2 regions of the Paenibacillus gansuensis genome follow, and region 1 is predicted to be linked to the other one. Evidence: riboswitches for the same ligand, from Rfam matches in the RefSeq annotation. Region 1 holds a riboswitch; the other holds the start of a gene.
The links. Region 1 has a riboswitch for lysine ahead of ACFSUF_RS23180 (transporter substrate-binding domain-containing protein). Riboswitches for the same ligand answer to the same signal wherever they lie in the genome.
Positions count from the first base shown of each region.

Region 2: it holds a riboswitch for lysine, as region 1 does, so the genes downstream of both, ACFSUF_RS15780 (amino acid permease) here and ACFSUF_RS23180 (transporter substrate-binding domain-containing protein) in region 1, are expected to answer to the same signal.

Region 1 is NZ_JBHUME010000019.1:60,945-71,458, forward strand. Features, by position in the region: gene ACFSUF_RS23165 (carbohydrate ABC transporter permease) at 1-181, shown strand, start outside; gene ACFSUF_RS23170 (sugar phosphate isomerase/epimerase family protein) at 375-1,193, shown strand; gene ACFSUF_RS23175 (alpha-L-rhamnosidase C-terminal domain-containing protein) at 1,190-2,983, shown strand; lysine riboswitch at 3,120-3,302, shown strand; gene ACFSUF_RS23180 (transporter substrate-binding domain-containing protein) at 3,393-4,241, shown strand; gene ACFSUF_RS23185 (amino acid ABC transporter permease) at 4,305-5,024, shown strand; gene ACFSUF_RS23190 (amino acid ABC transporter ATP-binding protein) at 5,042-5,791, shown strand; gene ACFSUF_RS23195 (Atu2307/SP_0267 family LLM class monooxygenase) at 5,980-7,011, shown strand; gene ACFSUF_RS23200 (HD domain-containing phosphohydrolase) at 7,050-7,964, opposite strand; gene ACFSUF_RS23205 (hypothetical protein) at 7,985-8,398, opposite strand; gene ACFSUF_RS23210 (GntR family transcriptional regulator) at 8,746-9,123, shown strand; gene ACFSUF_RS23215 (ABC transporter ATP-binding protein) at 9,127-9,849, shown strand; gene ACFSUF_RS23220 (hypothetical protein) at 9,850-10,514, shown strand, end outside.
Region 2 is NZ_JBHUME010000009.1:113,261-123,774, forward strand. Features, by position in the region: gene ACFSUF_RS15770 (MerR family transcriptional regulator) at 1-100, opposite strand, end outside; gene ACFSUF_RS15775 (sugar O-acetyltransferase) at 232-801, opposite strand; gene ACFSUF_RS15780 (amino acid permease) at 986-2,419, opposite strand; lysine riboswitch at 2,841-3,034, opposite strand; gene ACFSUF_RS15785 (HPP family protein) at 3,204-3,722, opposite strand; gene ACFSUF_RS15790 (pyridoxamine 5'-phosphate oxidase family protein) at 3,719-4,639, opposite strand; gene ACFSUF_RS15795 (CGNR zinc finger domain-containing protein) at 4,778-5,401, opposite strand; gene ACFSUF_RS15800 (bifunctional 4-hydroxy-2-oxoglutarate aldolase/2-dehydro-3-deoxy-phosphogluconate aldolase) at 5,476-6,108, opposite strand; gene uvsE (UV DNA damage repair endonuclease UvsE) at 6,285-7,232, shown strand; gene ACFSUF_RS15810 (ABC transporter permease) at 7,287-8,129, opposite strand; gene ACFSUF_RS15815 (ABC transporter ATP-binding protein) at 8,169-8,936, opposite strand; gene ACFSUF_RS15820 (glycosyl hydrolase family 18 protein) at 9,126-10,496, opposite strand.

The sequences.
Region 1 (10,514 bases):
CATGGTATTCCTTACCTCAAACCTAGTATCTGCTGATGCAAGCGCCTCCGTGGCGGAGATGCCTGCAGAGAGTGCGCGGATGGCTATGGCTGTCCTGGCCACGGGTCCGATCGTACTTGCGTATCCTTTTGTGCAGAAATACTTTGTTAAAGGGCTTACGCTGGGTGCGGTGAAAGGGTAGATAAATGAATAAGTAGCAGATTAACGCGCAAGAAGACGCGCAAGAGACGCCAGGTGGAAACGCCTCGGCGTCTTCTTGCGCGTTACTTAGTGAATTCGGACAAAAATCTACCCGAATGACAAGAGGATATTATTTATGAATCGGGGCCCGCTATCTAAGATAAGTAGAGAATACGATATCGAGGTGAGCATTCATGAATATTCAAATTTTAAAGTCCATATGGGGTATGTCGGGAGAGATGGAAGAGCAGTTTGCGCAAATGGCCGCTGCCGGTTATAACGGAATCGAACATACTCCTCTGGAAGGTGCGGATATTACCAGATTTAGACGTCTTGCTGAACAATACGATTTTACGACAGCGGTATTGTGCTTTGCAAACAACGAGGCTGAGGCGGAATATGCCATACTCAAAGCCGCAGAGTTGAATCCGAGAGTCATTGTCATTCATAGCGCCAAAGACAGCATGTCATGGGACGATCAGCGCCGATACTTCGAGCATGCGCTGAGGATCGAGGAGAAGGCCGGCATACCTGTCGCTCATGAGACGCATAGGGGCAGAGCGATGTTTACCCCCTGGCATACGGCTCAACTGCTTACTCATTACAAGGAATTGAAGATAGCTGCCGATTTTAGCCATTGGGTATGCGTATGCGAATCGCTGCTGGAGGATCATGCCGCCGCCCTTGAACTTGCTTGTGAAAGAGCCATTCATATTCATGCGCGGGTAGGGTTCGCCGAAGGACCTCAGGTGCCGGACCCAAGTGCGCCTGAGTATGCTCTGGAGCGCCAAGCCCATTATGACTGGTGGAAACGAATCGTAACACTGCACACCGAACGAGGAAAACAAGCGTTGACGATTACGCCGGAGTTTGGGCCGATTCCCTATATGCATGCCGTTCCTCACACACGGACTCCGTTAGCCGATCTATGGGATGTGTGTGATTGGATGAAACAGGATCTCAGGCGGGAACTATCCCTTTTGCCTGGCGTCACGTGCGAGGTGCGCAAATGAGAATCTCCTTTTCACCACAGGAAAGAAGGCTCGTTCCGGATGGATTCGCGCCGTTCGAACTTCAGCCGGGACAGAAGGTTCGCTTTGACTTTCAAGTAAAGCGGGCAGGGCTGCTTCATATGGAATTAGACGGCTCGGCTGCTGCGCGGTCGCAGATACGCTATGCCTACACGAGCGACGAAAGGCTGTTCCCTTCCCTGTATCGCTGCTTCGAGGATGAAGCATGGGTTGCCGGAAGATTTCCGGCTTATGTGAGAATGCGCCCTTACGGCCAACTGGATCAATGGCTCTCCGGGGAAGAGGGAGCTTATCTGTTGGAAGAGGACTTGACGGTTCTTCGTTATCTCGAACTGGATAACCGTTCTAGCGAACCGCTGTCCATCCGCCGATTATGGCTCGATTATACCGCTGCGCCTTTTCAACACGTCGGGGGCTTCGAATGCAATGACGATCTGATCAACGAATGCTGGGCGATGGGGACGTATACGGTAGAGCTGTGCAGTCAGCCTTCGAAATATACGCAGCGATCGTTGCAAGGTCCTTATTCGGACTATGTGATCTGGGACGGCGTTCGCCGGGACAAAGACATCTGGGGTGGAGATCTCAGGCCTGCTTCCTTAACTGCTTTATATGCCTTTGACCAGCCCGAGATTGTCAAGAATACAATAGAATTGCTTTTAACTCTCCAACACACAGAAGGAGAGGAGCAAGGCATTATCCCAGGCAGCGGTGCCTATGGCCAGATCTTCTATGAATGGACGATGTGGACCATCGTTAATTTGTGGGAATACGTATTACTGACAGGAGATCTGGCGTATCTGCAGGCTAATGTGGGCAGGTTATGCGATGTCGTGGCATGGATGAACAAGCGAATGGAATCGGATGGCTTGATCAGCGGCCTCAACAGCTGGATGTATTCGATTGACGCTCGGGGCAAGATCAGCGGCTTGGCGATGGCGCAGAAGGCGGCTTGGGATGCACTTGTTCAAATGTTCTCTCTTGTAAAGCATCCAATGCAGGAGTATTGCCGGCAGCAGGCGGAAAGAACGAAACGTTCCATCCTTGCTCAGTTCAGTGTGCCGAGCAATCCTCTCTTGACGATGATACCTGCAGGCACGAAGGATCGGGATCGATTTGCGATCGACGGAAACTTGTGGGCGATTCTTCATGATGTGGTCGATCCCTCAAGAGGGGAGCAAATCTTGCAGGAGATTGAGAAGCAGTTCTGGACAGAACGCGGCTCGATTAATGTCGTTCCTGTGTTCGACGAGGCAGTGGACGGTGCATGGTGGTGGGACGTACTTCCGCAACAATCCGCTGTTTGGCGGCACAACAATAATATATGGCCATACATGTCCGCTTACGAGACGTTGGCAAGCTTCCACGCAGGTCGGACGGATCGTGGGCTGGAAGTCATGCGGCGTGTCGGACGAAGCCATCTGGAGCAAGGTCACAAAACCTACTGGGAAATGATGAATCTTGACGGCGGTCTTCCGATTGGCGATCGGGGAGACACGTTATCTCTCACTCATGCCTGGGGCGGAACGGGCAGCTATGGCTTGCAGGCGTATGTTGCCGGCATCCAACCCTTGGCGCCAGGGTTCGGGAACTTCTCCGTTACACCGTCTCTGGGATCCCTCGATTGGGTGAAGGCAGAGGTTCCAACTCCACACGGAATCATTGAAGTGGAAGCGGAGCGTACCAAGAGCGGCGAGATTAGAGGCACCGTGAAGTATCCGGATCAGACGGAATGTCAGGTTAGTGCGGGGATGGAGAAGCTTAGAGGCTAACTAGAATTTTCATACGAATTCATGGGATCATACTATAAATTTATACTTCCTACCATATTCAACCACTGTTTAAATATTGACAACCTCCATGCCATATAGCATACTTATCATAACTGAATATCACCTCACACTTTCATGGTGAGGTAGAGGCGCGGTGTTTAACAGTTCATAGCGGAGCTTGAGAAGGCGAAGAGGCTATGGAGAAGGAAAGGCCGCCGAAGCGGGTAATATGCTCAGTATTACGCGCTGGGCCTGCAGTTAAGAGCTGTAGGACTGTCTCAATAGACCACCCAGTTTATTGAGTTGCGCTATCTTCCAAGGGAAGCAGAGGTATGTTGGTACTATACATAGTGCGGCCTGAGCTGATCTCGGGCCGCTTTTTTATTATTTTATCAGGGGGAATTTTACTATGAAAAAGAGAACAAAACTAGTTTCAACACTGTTATTGTCGGCAGCAATTCTATTAGCGGGATGCGGATCGAATGAAACGGCCGGGTCCAGCTCTTCTAACTCCGGATCCAAGGAGACGTTCAAAGTAGGCATGGAAGCGGGTTATGCTCCATTTAACTGGTCGCAAAACGACAACTCCAATGGCGCGGTAGCGATCAAAGGGTCTGCTGAATTTGCAGGCGGGTATGATGTGGAAATCGCGAAGAAAATCGCAGAGGGCCTAGGCAAAGAGTTGGAAATCGTGAAAACCGAGTGGGACGGGCTTGTTCCGGCACTGACTTCAGGCAAGATCGATGCAATTATTGCGGGGATGTCGCCTACGGCAGAACGTAAAGAAACCATCGACTTTTCGGAAAACTACTATAAATCAAATCTGGTCATGGTCGTGAAAAAAGGCGGCAAGTACGAAAACGCCACGTCCATCCAAGATTTCAATGGGGCTAAAGTAACCGCACAGCTTAACACGTTCCACTATTCGGTCATTGACCAAATCAAGGGCGTATCCAAGCAAACGGCAATGGACAACTTCCCTGCGATGCGTGTAGCCCTGGAGTCCGGCATCATCGACGGATACGTCTCCGAGCGTCCGGAAGCAGTGAGTGCTTCTGCAGCCAATGAGAACTTCGCGATGGTAGAATTCAAGGAAGAAGGCTTCCAAACCTCCGAGGATGACACAGCGATTGCGGTCGGCCTGAAAAAAGGCAGCGAAGATACAGCGAAAATTAACGAGGTTCTCAAAGGCATCACCGAAGAGCAGCGCACAGCGATCATGGATACTGCTATCAAAAACCAACCAGCTGCCAAATAACATAACGAGAAGCCGGCTGTATTCCGTACAGTCGGTTTTTAAATACAGGAGGCATATCGAATTATGAGTTTAGACTGGATCCTCAAAATTGTAGAAGAGAACTGGCCGATGTTCCTTCGCGGGGCAGGCATGACGCTGCTCATTTCCCTAGTCGGCACGATCATCGGCGCCATTATAGGATTATTGGCGGGCGTGATCCGAACGATCCCTGCGCCAACACGCATGGGACAACGAACCCTGCTGAATGGTGCAAATCTCCTTTTGACGGTATATATTGAAATTTTCCGGGGAACCCCTATGATCGTGCAAGCCATGGTCATCTACTACGGTTCTGCATTAGGGCTCGGCCTAGACATGAATGTCTTGACGGCTGCCTTCCTCATCGTTTCTATCAACACGGGAGCTTACATGGCGGAAATCGTACGTGGCGGCATCCTTTCGATAGACAAAGGACAGTTCGAGGCGGCTCAGGCGATCGGCATGAATCACATGCAAATGATGATGAATATTGTGCTGCCGCAGGTGGTTCGCAATATTTTACCGGCTACGGGCAATCAATTCGTCATTAATATCAAAGACACTTCGGTGCTGAACGTGATTTCCGTATCGGAACTGTACTTCCTGACCAAATCGGTCGCCGGCAATAACTTCCGGTATTTTGAATCCTTCTTTGTGGCGTGTGTGATTTATTTAGTAATGACGTTAACGGTAACGAGGATTTTGCGGCATTTTGAAAAGAAACTGGACGGCCAAAAAAGCTACACGATGGAGCCCGCAAGATAAGGAGGAGACTGCGACCTATGAACAAAGTCATCGAAATACAAAATCTAAGTAAAAGCTATGGCGCCAACACTGTGCTGAAGGACATCGGCTTTTCGGTCAACCACGGCGAAGTAGTCAGCATTATCGGCTCCTCCGGCTCCGGGAAATCGACGCTGCTCCGGTGTATAAACCTGCTGGAAACTCCAAACGGCGGGCAGATCAACTATCGCGGGCAAAATATTCTCGACGGCAAACACGACATTCCTTCCTACCGGACGAAAATGGGGATGGTGTTCCAGCAGTTTAACCTTTTTGAAAATCATGATGTGCTGAGCAACTGTGTGGTAGGCCAGGTGAAGGTGCTGAAGCGCTCGAAGGAAGAAGCGGAGCGCATCGCCAGAAAGCATTTGAAAGTGGTAGGCATGGAAGCTTATATTAATGCGAAGCCGAAGCAGCTGTCCGGCGGCCAAAAGCAGCGTGTAGCGATTGCCCGGGCATTATCCATGGAACCGGATGTGATGCTGTTTGATGAGCCTACCTCCGCCCTGGACCCCGAGATGGTCGGCGAGGTGCTCAAGGTCATGAAGGAGCTGGCGAACTCCGGCCTTACGATGCTGATCGTGACGCATGAGATGGATTTCGCACGGGAAGTGTCGGATCGGGTCGTGTTCATGGACAAAGGCGTGATCGCAGAAGAGGGGACACCAGAGGAGATTTTCACCCGGCCTAAACAAGAGCGCACAAGGGAATTCTTGAAGAGAACTATGGCCCAGCATAGTCAGGTTTAAATAAAAGCTCCTCCCGCGGACCGGAATCCGCGGAGGGAGCTTTTGTGCTGCAGCTACGATGATCGTCCCGGCATGTAGTTAGAACATAGCGGCCGACTGCAGGATTCGTTATAATTTTTCATAGGAATGAAGACAATGATCTATATTATGCAAAGTGACAATAAATCATAAAGGAGCAATCGATGGCAATGGAAATTGGAATCAGTACATTTTTGGAGGCATCGCCCGACGGGCCTTTGGGGCCGGGGTTGAGCCATGCACAACGGATTCGGAATGCGGTGGAGGAGATTGTCACCGCTGACCAGGCAGGGCTTGACGTGTATGCGATCGGTGAACATCACCGGCCGGATTATGCCGGATCCGCTCCTGCAGTCATTCTGGCAGCGGCTGCAGCGAAGACAAGCCGTATCCGTTTATCCAGCGCGGTTACGGTATTATCTTCGGACGACCCTGTTCGTGTGTATCAGTCGTTCTCTACCCTGGATGCGATTTCGGACGGACGGGCCGAGATTATGGCGGGCCGGGGCTCGTTTATCGAATCGTTCCCGTTGTTCGGTTACAGTTTGGATGATTACGATGAATTGTTCGAAGAAAAGCTGGAATTACTGCTTCGAATCCGCGAATCGGAGAAGGTTGAATGGCCTGGAGGGCACAGGGCTGCAATCCCCAATCTAGGCGTATACCCGCGTGCGGTTCAGCAGCCGCTCCCGGTCTGGATTGGTACCGGAGGGAGCCCTGAGTCTGCTGTCCGGGCCGGGGTGCTGGGGCTTCCGGTTGTTTTTGCCATTATTGGAGGAATGCCTGAGAGGTTTGCGCCTCTGGTTGAACTGTATAAACGTGCGGCAGCCAAGGCAGGCCATGATGTGTCCAAACTCCCGATTGCTACGCACTCCCATGGCTTCATAGCTGATACTAAGGCTGAGGCAGAAAACTTGCTGTACCCGCATTGGCAGCACCAGTCCACCGTAATCGGACGTGAACGCGGATGGAGCGGGACGTTCGACCGGAATGCTTTCGACGCAGCCAACAGCCTGCGCGGTGCGCTCTACGCCGGGGATCCGGAATATGTGGCGGAGAAGATTATTCTGCTTCGCAAAAACTTGGGAGTGACCCGTTTTCTGATCCATATGGATGCAAGCTCTATTTCCCATAAGGATACACTTAAAGCGATTGAGCTGCTCGGAACCAAGGTGGCTCCGATCGTGCGTAAGGAAATATAAATGAAAGAGACCCGGTACCAAGAGTACCGGGTCTTTCTTTAGGATGGATCTATCAATCCGTCTGCAAGCAGTGCTTTCTCAAACGCTTCGACAATGTCGCGGTTATAATGGACGCCGATGAGACTCTTGATCTCATTCAGGGACTGCTTTCTGTCCATTCCCTTACGATAAGGCCGGTCCGAAGTCATAGCATCGAATGTATCTGCGACGCTTATAATTTGGGCCTCCAGAATAATCTGGTCGCCTTTCAAGCCATTAGGGTAACCCGAACCGTCAAGCCGTTCGTGATGCTGCAGTATAATTTGGCCGATTTGATCATAATAGGAAGACTGCACCATGTCATATCCATCGGCAGCGTGCCTCTTTACGATTTCAAACTCTTCTTCCGTCAACGTTCCGGTCTTGTTCATGATCTCAGCGGGGGTATTGATTTTGCCGACGTCATGAAAGAGGGAAGCGAAATATAAATTTTCCAATTTATCTTTGGACAGCTGCAATTCTTTCGCAATCTTCAAAGAGTAATCCTGCACACGGACGCTATGCTGATACGTATACTGATCTTTCTCTTCGATCTGTTTGACAATGGCAGTTAAATTCTCGATACTCTTGCTGATAAAGTGGAAGAACGGCTGGGTTGAGAACCAAAGTATGCTGACATCCGTTTGAGCCTTAAAGTATACAGGGTCTTCCAGATCCTTCACATAGAAGTAATCGCCTGTATGCAGGCTGATCCGTTCATCCTTCTTATCATATGTACAAGTGCCTTCCAGTATAAAGAAGAACTCCATGGTATCGGCATGCTCACCGGGGAACACATAAAAGGTTTTCTCCGCATTGATCTTCTGCAGAATGACTTCCGAACCGTCACCTCTTGCAAGAAGGCTTAGTTCTGAGGATTCATCAATAGTTTTTTCTAAGAAGATCCCGTTAATCCCCAGATGAAGCCCTCTCATTCTTTACCCTCCAACTAGTATTAGTGTCCTACTCGCAGCGGGTCGATCCATACTTTGCGGTCGCCGATTTCCACTTCTACCAGCTCGCAAATAATTTCATATCCTCTGGATTCGCCGTACCGTTTCGTATTCTCTGCGAGGGCATTCGTTTCATTAATCAGGACGGCGATCAGTTTGTCCAGCTCCTGATTCGCTTTGGCAAAAATCTCTTCAGATCGAGCCGCATTGGTGCTTGCCTCTTCTTTAGCTTCTGCGAGAATCTCGTCCGCACGCTCATCTGCTTCCGCAATCTTCTCGCTAATTTCTTCATTTGTTTCCTGAACTTGCTCCAGCACCTGCTGATATACCGTATCATCATTAGCTGCGTAGGTACTTGTGACGCTTACGTTTAAAAATAGAAATGCACCGAGTAAAACAACCGCCATTTTTTTCATAGAAACCCCTCCAATAGTATCATATTTGTAAATCACCAATCCAATAGAAAACCAGGGCTGGCAACATTTGTGCCTTAGAACATTATGGTAATTCTAGTATAAGTCCTAGGTACTCTTTCAACAACAGATTTCTTCTGGTTTTCTGAAGTATTATGTTAAAAAGTCACGGTCATGGACAAAACTTTATGCCAAAAGAACTACACTGATTCGGTTAACGAACTCCACACACGCTATTCCGGCCAAAGACCGCAGAATTTACCTTATTGACAACTGGCCCCAATCCACATATTCTAATAGTGCACTAGTTCAATAGTGCACTGGCTCGCGGTTAGAAGGAGGGAATGTGGTTGCAGCTTAATTTTGACAGCCCGAAACCGATTTATTTGCAAATGGTGGATGAGGTGAAGAAGGCTTTGGCTAGAGGAGAACTGTTACCCGGAACGAAGATTCCGTCACATAAAGAGCGGGCTCAAATGTCGCAGGTCAATCCGAATACAGTGCAAAGGGCATACCAGGAGATGGAGCGGGAGGGCCTGACGGAAACGCTGCGGGGGCAAGGGACGTTTATCAAGAACGATCCGGCGATGCTGCTCAGAATCCGTTCCGAGATGGCGCAAGCTGCGGTGCAGCAATTCATAGAGGAAATGGATGGTTTGGGCATCGAGCCGACTGAGATGGAAACGATGCTGAAGAACCAATTATATAAAGGGACAAAGGGGGGATAAACGATGGAGAATCTACATACTGCTTCGCATGAAAATGTGGTTGAGCTGAAAGGGATCCATAAGAAATATATACTCAAGCACGCTTTGCGGGGAATTGATCTCACCGTCCAAAGGGGCCGCATTATCGGGCTGCTCGGACCTAACGGAAGCGGCAAATCTACGCTGCTCAAAATGATGGCAGGCCTGGTCTATCCTACATCCGGAAGCATTCTTGTGAACGGCAGGGAACCGGATGTGCGCAATAAGCAGCACGTGGCTTATTTGCCGGAAATCGATCATCTGTACGGATGGATGACGGTAAAGCAGACGTTAGCCTATATCTCCAATTTTTATACGGATTGGCAGGAAGAGAAGGCGGCTTCCATGCTTGCGGCGATGGAACTGGACGGGAATCAGAAAGTCCGGAACCTGTCCAAAGGCATGCGGGCCCGGCTGAAGTTGATTGCCGCCTTGTCGCGCAATGTTCCGCTGGTGCTGCTGGATGAGCCGTTCTCCGGGATCGATCCCTCATCCCGTGCGAAGATCATCCGCCTGATTCTGCAGGAATTTCAGTCCGATGAGCAGACGATCGTGCTGTCCACGCACTCGGTGAATGAGTCCGAGCCCATGTTTGACGAAGTGATCTTCCTGCAGCAAGGCCGAGTCCGGATCTTCGATACGGCGGAGAACCTCCGCTCAGAATATGGTTGCTCCTTAGAGAAAATATGGGAGAAGGTGTACGGTTAAATGGGGTTCAGTAATTTATGGAAGAAGGAAATCAGAAGTCTTGCTCCTTTGTATGGAGTGTTTTGTGCCGTAGTGCTGCTGCTGCATCTGATTCTTTTATATAAAAGGGCGTATCTGGACGAAGAGGTGCTTATCGTAGTATCGCTGTTCATGCCGTTTCTCTTCGTATCCGCTATGGCCATTGGAACGGGGTACTATCAGCTGCATACGGAGTGGCGGACCAACTCGATTTATTTGCTGCTGTCCCTTCCCATACGCGGATGGAAGGTGCTGACGGCCAAACTGGCGGCGGTCTTTGCCCTGCTGCTGGCATCCTCGCTCTGGATCGGCGTAAGCTTTGCCCTGGTTCTGTTGAAAGTAGCCTGGGAAGAGGTCATCGGGCCCGAAGAATTACCGCCGCTGTTCCCATCGTTATTCAATATAGCTCTCAACACGTTTTGGATTTACTGTCTGGTAACCTTGTTCCTGCTTCTTTTGGTCCAGTTTACCTTTCTCTGCGGGCAGCTTACGGCAAAATTCAAATGGCTGGTTATGACCTGCGCGTGTTTCGGAACTTTGTGGCTTGTGCTGCGGATCAGCCCTGTCCTGTCTGATTTGCTGCTATGGGCTCCGGAACTGATTTACGGCGGGAACGATACCGAGGTCATTTATCTGCATCCCGGACC
Region 2 (10,514 bases), on a different contig from region 1:
TTATCCTTGCCGGCTTCAGAATACCCAACTCGTCGTAATATCGAAGCGTCCTGGTGCTGATCCCGGCGAGCTGCCCGAGCTTTTGCACTGTATATTCCATCTGATTCCCTCCTGACAATGTTCACTTTACACCTTTACGCAACGTCAATGTCAATACACCCGTTATTCAAAATTTTTACATGAGAAAAAGCCTGCCCCCTTGATGGAAGAAGACAAGCTTTGCGCGCGGTACTACAGTTGAACTTCCTTGATGATTCTCGCCGGATTACCGCCGACAATGACATTGTCCGGAACATCTTTGGTCACCACGGCACCGGAAGCGACGACTACATTGTTTCCGATCGTTACGCCCGGATTGATTACGGCACGTCCGCCAATCCACACATTGTCGCCGATCCGCACCGGCTTGCCGTACTCCAGCCCTGTGTTGCGCTCCGCCGGATGAATCGGATGCGTCGCCGTGTAAATATGAACGCCCGGAGCCATGAAGCAGTTTTCGCCGATCCGCACCTCGCACACGTCCAGAATGACACAATCGAAATTGGCAAAAAAGTTGTTCCCCAAATGTATGTTATACCCGTAATCACAGCGGAATGTCGGCTCGGCATACAGCTCTTCCCCGGTAGATCCGAACAGCTGCTTCAACAGAGTTTTGCGCTTATCGTATTCCGTTTCGAGCGTTTCATTAAATGCGCGGGTGAGCGCCCGGGCTTCTTCCCGTTCTCTAAGCAGCACAGGGTCTCCTGCGTGGTACAGGTCGCCTTGGAGCATTTTTTCTTTCGGAGTGCGGTTGTCAGTCATAGGATGCATTCCTTTCCAAGTGAGCATGTTGATCGTACTTATCATACACTTCGGGCCATGGATTTCAAAATACCGGTCACTGCAGCATGTCCACAAACCTTCCTATTTATCTTTCAAACGCTGCGAGCATCGGCACTTCATGCAAAAAAAGCCGTCCCGCCTAAGCGGGACAGCCTCTCTGCTATTATTGCTCCGAACTCAAATCGCATTCTTCGAGTTTCAGCAGTTTGGTCCGATGCTTGAATTTATATCCCAGCCAGAAGATCAGGAACAGCGGAATTCCGATATACGAGGCTATCAGGTACACCCAGTCTACCTGTCCGTCGGAAACCGCCCCGATCGCTTGTCCGATAATAACAACGATACACATGACGGCCGCCAAAAGCGGGCCGAACGGGAACCATCTAGAACGGAACGGCAGCTCCTCAAGCGATTTACCTTGTGCCTTGAAGGCGCGGCGGAACCGGTAATGGCTGACCGCGATGCCAAGCCAAGCGATAAATCCGGTCATCCCGGATGCGTTCAGCAGCCAGATGTATACTTTCCCGTCTCCGAAGAACGAGGAGAAGAAAGCGAACAAACCAATGGCCGCCGTCACCATCAGCGCAGCCACCGGAATGCCCCGGCCGTTCAGTCTGGACAGAAACTTCGGCGCTTTGCCTTCCTTCGCTAATACCCACAGCATCCGCGTGGAAGCATACATACCGGAATTGCCGGCGGATAGAACAGAAGTCAGGATGACCGCGTTCATTACAGACGCTGCGACGCTGAGGCCCGCTTTTTCAAACAGGATGGTGAACGGGCTCAAGGTAATCTCGCTGCTGGCCAGATTCTCATTTGTATACGGAATCAGCAGCCCGATCACAGCAATCGCCAAAATATAGAACAACAGGATGCGCCAAAAAACGGAACGGATCGCACGGGGCACGTTCTCCCGCGGGTTTTCGCTTTCTCCTGCGGCAATACCCACCAGCTCTGTACCCTGAAAAGAGAAACCGGCTGCCATGAATACGCCCAGAATGGTCAGAAACCCGCCCGGGAACGGCGCGTCCCCGCCGGTAAAGTTACTTAACCCCGGAGCATCCCCGCTCCAAATGCCGACTATCATCAGAATCCCGACTGCAATAAACACGATCACTGTAATGATTTTAATCATAGCGAACCAGTACTCGGATTCCCCGTACCCTTTGACCGACAGCAGATTCAGCCCGACCATCAACACAAGGAACAACGCGCTCCACAGTACCGAATTACTGTCCGGGAACCAATATTTCATAATTAATGTAGCTGCGGACAATTCGGCCGCAATCGTAATCGCCCAGTTGTACCAATAGTTCCAGCCGAGTGCGAATCCGAAAGCCGGATCAACGAACCGGGTTGCATACGTACTGAAAGATCCGGGAACCGGCAGATACGCAGCCATTTCCCCCAAACTTTGCATAAGAAAATATACCATAATGCCGATCAGCAGATACGCGAGCAGTGCTCCACCCGGGCCGGCCGAATGAATCGCGCCGCCGCTGGCAAGGAACAAGCCTGTACCGATAGAACCGCCAAGGGAAATCATCATCATGTGGCGTGACTTTAATCCTCTTTTGAGTTGTTGTTGTTGTGACATGTTCTCTTTGAAGCTCCTTCCTGATATAAAAACCCCGGAGGGCGTGAAAATGACTAGCTGCAGAATACATAGGCGTCCTGAATCCTAAAAGTGCTTTAAATACTGCACTTTATACAACATTATCCCGGGCAAAACAGTCTGTACACTCAAAATGTTGCAGCGCGTACACTATTTTTACCCATGCTGAATCACTTTCAGTACAAAATGTTGTACAAACTGCAGCAATGTCCCATTTTACAAAGAAAAACCCGTTAAAAAGTTGTATAAAATACAACATGAAAGGCCTAAACCGATATTCCAACGACGTACTTCGAGGGATGCAGGCGACGAAAGTTCCGGGATAACATAAAAAAGCCGCCCGAGTGGATTCGGGCGGCTTTGAGCTCGTAATAGTCAGCCTGGTTTCCCTCATCGTACCCATGGTGAAGATAGCGCAACACGACGGCATTGGTAAGCAGCCCCCGTGACAGTTCCGTTCCTTTCGGAAACGGCCCCAGCCCGGACAAAAGATGGATCGTCCAAGCTTCGGCGGTAGTTCCTTTCTTCTCGGCTTCCCAGGCTTCCTCTTCAGCCTCTGCCGGAATACTCTTAACTACCGCGACCTCTACCTCACCTGTGTGATGAGGTGTTTCGTATGAATAAGCATTTCACTATATTAATTAACCACTGGATAGAATTCAATAGGAATGTTTTGGAATTGGAAAAATGCCATCGATACATGGACCGTTATGGATCCGTCTATCGTTATTGTATCTGATAATTCCCAGAGTATGAAACGCTCACGCTAATACCAAAAGGTAGGATAGTTTCGGTTACGATCCATGTTATTCACAATGAGCGCGAAGACAACCACAATCACGGAACCAAGCAGTACAGGTGTCAGCAGGAACGACCATCCGCTCCCGGCCATGATTACCACGATCGGATCGGCGCCGGCCGGCGGATGTGTCGTTTTCGTCAGCATCATGACAGCTATAGCGGTTCCAACCGCTGCACCCGAAACCCACATGTTCTGGCCGAAGCTATGATAGAAAACCAGACCGACGAAGGTGGACAAAAAATGCCCGCCAATGATATTTCTGGGCTGTGAGAGAGGAGCGTCCCAGATGCCGAATGCCAATACGCAGCTTGCTCCGAACGGGGCCATAATCCAGATAACGGAGGTTAGGTCGGTCAGCAAGCTTAGCACCGCAATCGTTACAAATCCACCTGCAAAACCGATAAATGCGTTCCGTGGAGCAACTTTTAGCGGACTTCTTCCCGCGCCTTTCATTTTACGAAAAAGATCCCATGGTTTCATCATCGTTCCTCCAATAACGGGTTTACAGGCGAATACTCGTGAAATTCCCATAGGATCGGCGTGTCATTCTCTATTTGGAGCACATCGTCAATCTCGTACCGGATAAGTCTTTCCGCTCCCGGGAACCGGGACACTTGCTCATGGTCCCATATAATCTCGGCGCGTCCGCTCAAATGCAGCGAATGACCGCCGTTAAAATCAATAAACAATAATCCGGCGGCCGGATTGCTATAGATATTACCAAGCGTATTGAACATGGAGTTGCCGAAGTAATCGGGAATGAGGAGGGATCGATCATTGGCAACCGTTACAAATCCAGGAAGCCCGCCCCGGTGAGAGGCATCCATGTTCCCTTCCGAGCTGACACTTCCAATAAAGAAGGTATCCGCCTTGCTGATCCATTCCTGTTGGTTAGGACTGATAACCCGGCTGCGGTCTGCCGTTCGTTGGGTCCGGTGAAATCCGCCGCTAGGTTGCAGCGATCGTCTCTGTATGAATTTGGGGCAATTGCCGTATACTTGTTCTGTTGTCACTTCCAGCCGCCGGTCTCCGTCGAAACTCCCTTTTCCATTGATTCTCAGGCGGATTCTTCGGTTGAAATCGATCGCTAAAAGACCGATCTCCGGATGGTACTGCAAATTACGAAGGAGGGGGTCGCTCGCGGCAGGACGAGCTGTAACGGTCATTTCTGTCTCTGCAGAAACATCGATGAACCCCGGCTCGCCAGTCAAAAATGAGCACCATACCTTCCCGTCATCCCCCATAGTTGAACCAACGATAAGCGACTGTATCTGTAAATAAAGTATCGCGCCTTTAAACAAGGAAGGCCTAATGCCAGCACCGTTCTGCTCTGCCGCAAATTGTTCTCCCGCCAGCATTTGAACGGCCAATTCCCCTGGATGATATACATCGCTCATCATTGCACCTCCTTTTTTACCAAACCTAAACTCATTAGGTGTATTATATATTGTGTTTTTTAACCTGTAAACATGTATTATGTAGGTTAATAATATCACGCATAGAAAAAGCCCCAGATGAAAAATCCAGGACTTCTAACGTTACTCTGCCTCTGCTTCTTTGCTCTTCCGCCGTTTCAAAAAAGCTGTTACTTTCATTCGGTTGCCGCATGTTTTTGGGCTGCACCAGCGGCGGATGCCATTCTTGCTGTGGTCATAAAAATAAAGAACGCAATCCGGATTCCCGCACTTTTTGACCAGTCCAAAATCGTAATACGCAAACAAATCAACCGCAGCCTCCGCTATGGGAATGAGCAAATCCGACGGACTCCGAAACTCAGTCTGCCGTTCGACAGCAAATCTGTTTCCGGTTCTGACCAGTCTTGTTGTGACGACCTGATTTATTAGGATACGGTTCACTCGACCTAGATCCTCTTCTGCCAACTCGTCTCCAAGCATGCTTTGCCTGACCATTGAGAGCAGGCTGGTTCGAAGTTCGATTGCATCCTTTACGGCCGAATCAGCTTCCTGGCTGGGCCACTTATCTTTCACGGCACTGATTTGTTCCGCGGTAAGAAGACTGCTCAAGGACAGCCATTTCAGCAGGTCATCCCATGATTTCAGCAGATCCGCAGGCTTTCCGTTGACGGTAATTTTCGTGTTGATATAATCCAGTGCTGTATGGTTCCCTATAAAATAAAAGGACGGAGCAATTATTTTGGGCATCCTCCGCACTCCTTTTTGAGCATATTTGCTCATTATTATAGCCCTTTCTCCGAGGTTAGCCTAGAGTCTTGTATTTACCCCTGTCCCTCGGCTGCCCGAACGAACGCTCTGGCCGACTCCGCGATCCGGTCGAAGCGTCCTTCACGGATGGCCTGCTTGTCCGCCAATGAGCTTCCAAGTCCCACCGCGGTAACGCCCGCTTGCAGGAAGTCAGGGAAATTCGCCAGTGTCACCCCGCCCGTTGCGATCATCGGAATGGAGTCAAGCGGGGCGCGGATTTCTTTGATGTAGTTTAAGCCGAGCGTGGCGCTTGGGAAAATTTTCACCGCTTTGGCTCCTGCGTTCCAGGCGTTTACGATTTCTGTCGGTGTCATAACTCCAGGATACACATCAATTCCTTGCTTGATTCCGTACTCCACTACTTTGGGATCAAAGTTGGGCGAGATCATGAACTGGGCGCCTGCAGCAGCAGCATCTTTCGCCATCTCCACATTCAGTACCGTGCCCGCGCCTACATACAGACCTGCGTCGTACTTCTCCCTCCACCGGTGGATCATGCCAAGCGCCCCCGCCGTATTTAAAGTCGCTTCCACGAGCCGAATGCCGCCGTCCGCCAGGGCCTCTACAACCGCGTCCGCCTCCTGATCGGAAAGTCCCCGGAGGATGGCAATGATTTTATGCCTAACAACCGCTTCAAAAGTACTCAAATCCCCTTCTCTCCTTCCTGCGAATAGGTACAGGGTTCCTGTGGAAACCTGAAATGATTGCCTTACTTACCTTACTCCCGCACATCATAAGCGCGTTTTAGCCGCCTGTCAACCGGGGTATTGACGTAAAGCAAGCAAAACAACCGGTACGCCTGATACCGTCGGGGAGAAAAGCCATGATCATTCGTCTTGGTTATGTTTCGATCGCTTTAAGCATTTTTAATAACACGCCGAGTTCGACTTTTACTTATAAACTGTTTTCCCAGCGGCCCCGGGAAGAGGCGCTTCAGCATGCAATCGAGGTAGGGCGGGGCAACTTGGAGGCAACAAAGAGAATTTTGTATTTTAACGCCGCTCACGGCATCCGCGTCTTCCGCCTGTCCTCCTCCCTCATCCCTTTGGCCACCCATCCGGATGTCATGCTGGACGTAGGCTCACTTTATAAGAAAGAACTAAGGGAACTAGGCGATTTCGCCCGCCGCGAGGGTATCCGGCTCACCATGCATCCCAACCAGTTTACCCTGCTGAATGGAAGCGATAAGGTAGTTTCTGCGGCCATCGAGGATTTGCAGTATCACGCGGCGATTCTGGACGGCATGGGCATGGACGAATCCGGAGTCATCAACATTCATGTGGGGGGCGTTTATGGAGACAAGGCTTCCGCTATCCAAAAGCTCTATGACCATTACCCTTCCGTCCCTGACCTCATCAAGCGCAGACTCACGTTCGAGAACGACGACAAAACCTATACGTTAGAGGAAACCGCCGCCGTTTGCGAACATCTCTGCAGACCGCTGGTGCTGGATCTCCATCACGATTGGTGCACCCCTTCTTCTGTTACCGCTATCGACATGCTGCCGAGGATCCGCTCTACTTGGGGGGACATCCCGATGAAAATTCATGTTTCTTCTCCCAAAAGTGAAAAAGAGTTCCGCGCGCATGCTGACTTTGTGGACCCGCAGCCTGTAGCTGACTTTCTTCGTGCCTGCAAGGAGGCGGATATGGACAGCCTGGATGTGATCGTCGAGGCCAAAATGAAAGACCATGCCGTCTTGAAGCTGGCCGAGGAACTGGGCAAAATTAGAGGGGTGAAGCGGATCGACGGAGCCGTTTTGAAATGGTAGCTTACAATGCAAAAACCCCGAAGCACGGACGATTCCGCCGCATTCGGGGTTGCATTATCCTCTATAGCTGTCCCTCCAGCGGAGCAGCCGGTTCTCCAGCACACGCACAATAGAATCAGCCAGCTTGCCGACAACTGCAAAGAGCAGGATCCCGACAAAAACTGCTGCTGTTCTGGAGAACTGACGGGCATCCGTGATCATATATCCGATGCCTTCGCTTGAGCCCATCAGCTCCGCCACGACCAAGCCGAGCCAGGAAACGCCGAGGGATAGCCGAAGACCAAGCAGCACATTCGGCAAAGCTGCCGGGAGCACCAGCTTGGTCAGCTGCTTCCAGCGGTTGAACTCGAGCACCTTGGCCACATCGAACAGCTTGGAGTCCACGCTGCGCACGCCCAGGAATGTGTTCACATACAGCGGGAAGAAGGCGCCCAAGGCGATCAGCAGTATTTTGGACATTTCACCAAACCCGAACCACAAAATAAACAGCGGCGTAATCGCCAAATGGGGAATGGTCCGAAGCATCTGAAACGACGGGTCCAAATGCTGCTCCGCGCTTCGGAACAATCCTACGAGCAAGCCGAGAGACAAGCCCAGGGATCCTCCCAGCAAAAAGCCGAACAACGCCCTTACTACGCTCACCCGCGTATGCTGCCATAATTCACCTGATAGCGTAAGATTCCAGAATTCAAGGGCGATATCCGCAGGCGACGGCAGCATCGTTTTCGATATCCACCCCTGAAACGAAGCCAACTGCCAGACAGTAACTAACAATACAGGCAGCACTAAGCCCCTTAAAGCCAAAATCCACTGTTTCTCTCCTATTGCTGCACGTTGTCGTTTGCCTTTCCGAACCGCCTGCACCCGCGGCAAGGCCGGTCCGGCAGACGATGTCAATTCATTCCCGGTTGTTAACGACATGGATAATCACCCCCGTTAAATAACGAACTCTACTTCGGCGTCTTCATTATGTTCAAAGGTCTCCAGCACTTGCTTGCGGAGGTCTTGAAACGCTTTGCCGGATCTTTTTCTCGGATAAGGAAGGTCCACAGGGAGGATCCGTTTGATCGCGCCCGGCCTCGCCCCCATCACGACGATCCGGTTCGACAGGAATACAGCTTCATCGATATCGTGAGTGACGAAGAGCATCGTTGTGCGGTTTTTCTCCCATATATCCAGCAGCACTTCCTGCATATGCTGCCTGGTGAACGCGTCCAGCGCCCCGAACGGTTCATCCAGCAGCAGCACTTTCGGATTACGGATTAAGGCGCGTGCAATGGCCACCCTTTGGCTCATCCCGCCGGAGAGCTGCTTCGGAAACGCTTTTTCGAATCCTGTTAACTTGACGAGTTTGATAGCTTCCTGCACCCTTTCGCGGACATCCGGGCTGTGAAGGGGCAGGTCGGCGGCGATATTTTTCTCAACGGTCAACCAAGGAAACAGCCTGTGCTCCTGAAAAATAAATCCCTGCTGTCTGCTCGGTTTCTCCACCTTCGCCCCATCCAGCTGCAGGATGCCTTCATAATCCAGGTCGAGCCCCGCCGCGATTTTCAGCAGTGTGCTTTTGCCGCAGCCGCTCGGGCCGATGATGCTGACGAACTCTTGGTCCTTCACGGACAGATTCAAGTCTTGCAGCGCTTTGGTCGTTTCCCCTTCTCCATAAAAGGTTTTGTTCAGATGACGGAATTCCAGCAATGCACTCATCAGCTTGCCTCCTTTGGATAAGACGACGGCTCTTATTCAGCAAAAAAGGCGCCCGCTGCACCAAGTGCAGAAGACGCCTCCGAAGGAACGGTCGGCTCAATATAACTTACAATTCATATAAGATTACTTTGTTTTTATAACTATACGTGATCGGGAATCCGCCCGTCAACCCTTATTTTTCGGATCAGGTCAGAAGAGTCTCCAGATGTCCGGGGTTTCTGCACCGACGTACCACGCAGCCACGCCTTTAAGGCGGTATTGTTTGACCAGGTCGTATCTTAGCCGCGTGGAAAGCTCGTCCTCCAGCCACAGCTGATGAAGCTTTCCGTTTACCGTGTAGGCGGCATAGCGTTGTGAAGCTGCAGGGTCCCATTGGATTTGGGCATGGTTGGATTTGATCCGGTTCACTGCCCCCTGCATCGTCAAGTCCGTGGAAGTCACCTTGCCTGTTGCTTGGTCTGTAACCCACTGACGGGTATAGAACGGGATGCCCAGGATGATTTTATGGGAAGGAACGTCTTTCATCAGCTCCGTGATTCCGCCGCGTACCCATGGCAGAGAGGCAACGGGACCGGGATGGCTGCTGCCGCCCCAGTGCTCTTCGTAGCCCATCATGATGAGATAGTCCGCCGCTCTCCCCAGCGCCGCCCGGTCGAAGCTTCCGGACCAATTCGGATCGGGGTTGGTGCGGGTGACGTCGACGGAGACGATTTTGCCTTTTGGCGCTAAAGCTGCTTTCAGTTCCTTGATGAAGTTGACAAAGTCCTGACGGTTGCGCAGATCGATATTCTCAAAATCGACATTCACGCCGTCCGCACCGGTTCGGATCAGAGAGTCTCTGAGCTTGATTACGAGCTTATGGCGCTTGGCGGCATCGGAAAGTACGGTATAGGTCAGGGTTGCATCGAACCGGTTCCCGAGCAAAGGCCATACCCGCTTCCCCCTGTTGTGCATGGCTTGCACGTAGCCGGCGTTTTCGTTAATGGTAACTACGGACGGGCCGGAGTTGATGACAAACCATCTAGGGGATACCACGTTCAGATTCGGCCGGCTGCTCTGACGGATGAGAGTCGCGGCGTTAGTACCAAAGTTCCAGCCGAAGATCAGGGCGGACTGCTTTTTGAACCGCAGCTTCGAATGGCGGACCCAGCCTTTACGGCCTCCGAGCAGCTGCAGCTGAACGTAAGTGTCCGGGATGCTTAGCTTTTGTCCAACGGTTATGTTGTCGCCCGCTAGGTGATTCCACTGTTTCAGGCTGCTGACAGTCACCTGGTAGCTTTGCGCAATGACGTATAACGTTTCTTTGGGCTTCACAGTATGAATACTGCGTAATGTGTCGCCTGCAGAGAAGCCGAGTACGGGGTACTCAGCTCCTTGAGCCATGCGTGAGATGACGGCGGAATCTTGGTAAGCTTCAGCGTAGACTTCGGCTGCAGACGCAGTAACCACCCCGGTTTGAAAGGAGTAGCCTGCGGCGACGGCCGGGGCTGGTGAAGCCATATATGTGAGCAGCAATATAAATAAAGTTAGGGACAAGCAAAATGGAATGCTTTTTCGCATGATGACGGCCTCCTGTGA